One region of the Cohnella sp. 56 genome, then DNA from elsewhere that is predicted to be linked to it. Evidence: predicted binding sites of a transcription regulator. Region 1 holds the regulator's gene; the other holds the start of a gene.
What was found. The regulator LexA, encoded in region 1, represses DNA repair genes until DNA is damaged. The targets are predictions, from matches to a motif close to CGAACATATGTTCG.
Positions count from the first base shown of each region.

Region 1 (2,402 bases):
TATTGGGTTCAACAGCCTGGGGACAGACAATTCGACGATTGCTGCAACGAGTTCTGGCTGGTCTCTGCCTATGTCGTCAAAGGGCTGGCGAGGGGAGAAATACTGTATGCGATTGATCATCTGAACGGGATAGCCCGGCCGAATCTGTTAAGGATGATGGCGTGGGAGATCGGGGCGCGGCACGGCTACACGTTCAGCGTGGGCAAAAACTACAAATATATCGACCGACATCTGCCGAAGCAGGATTGGGAGCGCTTGTTGTCTACGTATGCGGAAGATAGCTATGAGAGCATGTGGCGTTCATTGTTCGCTTGCTATGAGCTGTTCAGGAAATACGCGACTGAAGTCGCCGGTAGCTTGGGATACGTCTATCCGCCCTACGATGCGGCGATCTCGGCCTATACGCAAAAAATATACGAAGAAACGCACAGCGATGGGCGCTAGCAAACGTCGCTGCGCACAACAAAAGACTCGGCGGCGCCTTTCCGGCGGCGATGCCGAGTCTTTTTGCTGAAGGCTTCTGGACCGATCAACGAATGCTGCGGATTAAACCGATGACCTTGCCCAATATGCTGACATTGTTAAGGCGCAAAGGCTCCATCGTGCTGTTCTCGGGCTGCAGACGAATGTGATCGCGTTCCTTGTAAAAGGTCTTGACGGTCGCTTCGTCCTCTTCGGTCATCGCGACGACGATATCACCGTTCGTGGCGGTCTGCTGCTGCCTGACGATGACGAAGTCGCCGCTGTGGATGCCGGCGTCGATCATGCTGTCGCCGCGTACGGACAGCATGAACACGGTCTGCTCGCCGACCATCTGCGCGGGAAGCGGGAAGTACTCCTCGATATTCTCCGTCGCGGTGATCGGGACGCCGGCCGTAACCTTGCCCACAAGCGGGACGGGGCGGACGGACTGCGCGAAGCGGACGATCGGGTCCGGCTCGCCGTCGGTAATCTCGATCGCGCGCGGCTTGGTAGGGTCCCGACGAATAAGGCCCTTCTTCTCCAGACGATCGAGATGACCGTGCACGGTCGAGCTCGAGGCGAGGCCGACGGCTTCGCCGATCTCGCGCACGGATGGCGGATAACCTTTGTCCTTGACTTCATTTTTAATAAATTCCAATATGGCGGATTGGCGATTCGACATCTTCGACACCTCGATGCCCTCCTACAGTCTTGAGTTCATATGACAAATTATAACACAGAACCGGAGTTCGCACAAACATTCGTTCTCGGGGAACTTATGTTCGCAAAAAGTATTGACTCAAACATATGTTCGTGATAAGCTCCTATCAGAACAAACGTTTGGGGTGGATGAGATGATACAAGTTCAGCTTATCGGTTCGGACCGCAGCATCGGCACTCGCAATTCTAAGGACAATCGCATTACATATAGAAGTTCGACGGCCTTCCGCCGTCAATCGGGCCATACTGCCGCTTCTTCCGGCAAGACGACGCTGTCGTCCGCGAAGCTGCTGCGCTTGCTATTTATTCCGCTCGCCGCGCTGGTGCTGTTCGCCGGCTTGTCGATGTTGTCGGCCTCGGCCGAACCGGATACCGTGCGCCCTGCGAAGATCGGCGAATCGGTCGTGACGGTCGACAGCGGCGACACGCTCTGGTCGATCGCGCAGGATGTCAAGCCGTTCGCCATGAAGACGGGAGCCGCCGTGCATCTGATCATGAAGCGCAACGGGTTGTCGTCTTCGTCTCTGTCGTCCGGACAAAGTCTGATTTTGCCGGAGAAGCTTAGCCACTCCAGATAATCCGCGTTTTCATGTTGATTTGAGGCAGCGGACTTCGCTTCTGCTGCGCTGCTCTGTCACCATGCGATATTTGGTTGAATAGATTGATCCACAGACCGATATATTATCGGTCTTTTTGGCTTGCTGCTTGCCTTGACATTCCTGTTGTTATCATGTCAAATTAAAAGAGGCTTTTTTGGAGGTGACCCCATGGAATTCGACAAGCTGATCGCGCGGATCAACGAACTTGCCCATAAACATAAAACGGCCGGACTAACGGAAGACGAGACGGTTGAAAGACAAAAGCTGCGACAGTTGTATCTGGAAAATTTCAAGCGCAACTTCAAGCAGCAGCTCGACCAGATCGAGTGGACGGACGAACCTCCGACCGATACGATCAAGCATTAACGGCGCCGCCGATGTGCCCGGCGTCCGGAACGGACAGTCGCAAGAGAGAGTATAAGTGAAAGTCAGGCAGCGCGGCCGACAGCCGCAGTTGCCTATACATAGGGGGCTAAGCAGTGTCGCGTTCATGGGAACGAGCGGTTCAGCGCAATTCGAAGCAAATCAACAAACGGCGGAAAAAAGACGGCAAGCAAAGCCTGTCGTCCCCGGCAGTCCAGATTGACAGATTCAAAGGAAGAAGCATGATTATGCCGTTCA
Region 1 covers NZ_JAZDQE010000004.1:173,365-175,766, reverse strand. The annotation lists gene ant(6) (aminoglycoside 6-adenylyltransferase) at 1-444, shown strand, start outside; gene lexA (transcriptional repressor LexA) at 530-1,153, opposite strand; gene VQ071_RS09090 (LysM peptidoglycan-binding domain-containing protein) at 1,317-1,760, shown strand; gene VQ071_RS09085 (DUF896 domain-containing protein) at 1,950-2,147, shown strand; gene VQ071_RS09080 (hypothetical protein) at 2,261-2,402, shown strand, end outside.

Region 2 (2,402 bases), on a different contig from region 1:
CGATGTTCCTGGGCGACGGGGCCGCTTGGCTGAGGGACAGGCTGGGCCGCGCCGATGCGCTTCATTCGGCCATGCTCCGCTTCTGCGGCATCGGCGAGTCGGCGCTCGAGGAACTGTACAAGGATCTGATCAAAGCGCAGACCGATCCGACGCTGGCCACCTACGCCAAGGAAGGCGAGGTCACGCTGCGCGTATCGACCAAGGCCGATACCGAGGAGGAGGCGCTGCGCAAGCTCGAGCCGACGCTGCAGGAGATTCGCCGGCGCGGCGAACGCTACCTCTATGCGGAGAGCGACATCGCGCTGGAGGCCGAGGTCATCCGGCTGCTGACGGAGCAGCGGCGCACGATCTCGTGCGCCGAGAGCTGTACGGGCGGGCTGATCGCGACGCTGCTGACGACGGTGCCGGGCAGCGCGGACGCATTTCTGGGGGGCGTGGTCAGCTACAGCAACCCGGTGAAGCGGGATCTGCTCGGCGTCGATCCGTCGCTGCTCGAGGGCGAGGGTGCGCCGGGCGCCGTCAGCGAGGAGACGGCGATGGCGATGGCCGAGGGTATCCGCAGCGCCGCGAATACGGATCTGGCGCTGTCGGCGACCGGCGTGGCCGGGCCGGCGTCGTCCGAAGGCAAGCCCGTAGGGCTCGTGTACATCGGCATCGCGGAGCGCGGGCAGCCCCCCCGGGCGGAGAAGCTGCAGCTGCAGGGAGACCGTGAGGGCATCCGGATCCGCGCGGCCAAGCGGGCGCTGTACATGGCCTGGCTGCGGCTGAAGGGCAAGGCCTAGCTGACGCGGTATCTCGGAGCGCACGCGCCCTGCCGGGACGTATACGAGCCTCGCTTGCGCTTGCTGTCGAATTATGATAGATTAATGAGGAAAGTTGCGGAAGAACCGTAGCGAAGATTACTTTGCTGCGGTTCTTTTTCGGAAATAATTCGAACAAATGTTCGCAAAAAGCTTGGCAAACGGTATAATAAAAGTTATAATATAACTATTAAATGATAAGGATGTGGGTGTGTTGTCCGATCGTCGCGCCGCATTAGAGATGGCTCTGCGCCAGATTGAGAAGCAATTCGGCAAAGGTTCGATTATGAAATTGGGAGAGCAAACCAACCTCCAAGTTGAGACTTATTCCAGCGGAGCGCTGGCTTTGGATATCGCCCTGGGAATCGGCGGATTCCCGCGGGGCCGCATTATTGAAGTATACGGACCCGAATCCTCGGGCAAGACGACTGTCGCCCTGCACGCGATCGCCGAGGTACAGCGGGCCGGCGGACAAGCCGCCTTCATCGACGCGGAGCATGCGCTCGATCCGATCTACGCTCGCAACCTGGGCGTCAACATCGACGAGCTGCTGCTGAGCCAGCCGGATACCGGCGAGCAGGCGCTGGAGATCGCCGAGGCGCTCGTGCGCAGCGGCGCGGTCGACATCGTTGTCGTCGACTCGGTCGCGGCGCTCGTGCCGAAGGCGGAGATCGAGGGCGATATGGGCGACTCGTTCGTCGGCCTGCAGGCGCGTCTGATGTCCCAGGCGATGCGCAAGCTGTCCGGCGCCATCAGCAAGTCCAAGTCGATCGCGATCTTCATCAACCAGCTTCGCGAGAAGGTCGGGGTCATGTTCGGCAATCCCGAGACGACGCCCGGCGGCCGCGCGCTGAAGTTCTACGCCAGCGTACGTCTGGACGTGCGCCGGATCGAGTCGATCAAGCAGGGCAACGATGTCGTGGGCAACCGCACGCGTATCAAGGTCGTGAAGAACAAGGTGGCGCCGCCATTCAAGCAGGCCGAAGTCGACATTATGTACGGCGAAGGCATCTCGCGCGAAGGCAGCATCATCGATATCGGCGTCGAGCTGGATATCGTGCAGAAGAGCGGCGCCTGGTTCTCGTACAGTGGCGAGCGCCTTGGTCAAGGACGGGAGAATTCGAAGCAATATTTGAAGGATCATGCAGATATAACCGGCCAGATCGAACGTCAGATTCGCGAAGCGACGCTGAACGAGGTGGCCGTGGCGGCGAGCGCGAATGCCGCGCAGCCAGATGAAGACGAGGACGAGCCCGAATTTGAACTTGAATAAGCATCGGCCGAAGGGCGTCCGCTAATGCGGATGCCTTTTTGTCGTATGTCGTCCTGCGCGGGGCGACGGAAGAGAGGAGACTGATCGGCATTGGTCATGAACAATAAGGAAGCGAACTCGGACGAGCGCATCGTCGACATATCCGAGGAGGCAGACTGGGAGCGCCTGCAAGCCGACCAGAAGGCGGCGGATACGTCTCCGCGCCCAACCATCGGCGGGAGCAGGGGGAGCGCCAAGCCGCGCGCATCGTTCGGCGGGAACGGAGGGGGCGCCAAGTCGCGGGCGTCGGCCGGCGGGACCAAGCGGAAGCAGGCGGCGCCGGCGAATCC
Region 2 covers NZ_JAZDQE010000011.1:145,311-147,712, reverse strand. The annotation lists gene VQ071_RS19095 (competence/damage-inducible protein A) at 1-782, shown strand, start outside; gene recA (recombinase RecA) at 1,015-2,073, shown strand; gene VQ071_RS19085 (regulatory protein RecX) at 2,170-2,402, shown strand, end outside.
Region 2: a site for LexA is predicted at 933-946, ahead of recA (recombinase RecA). Genes of this name have one in related genera too.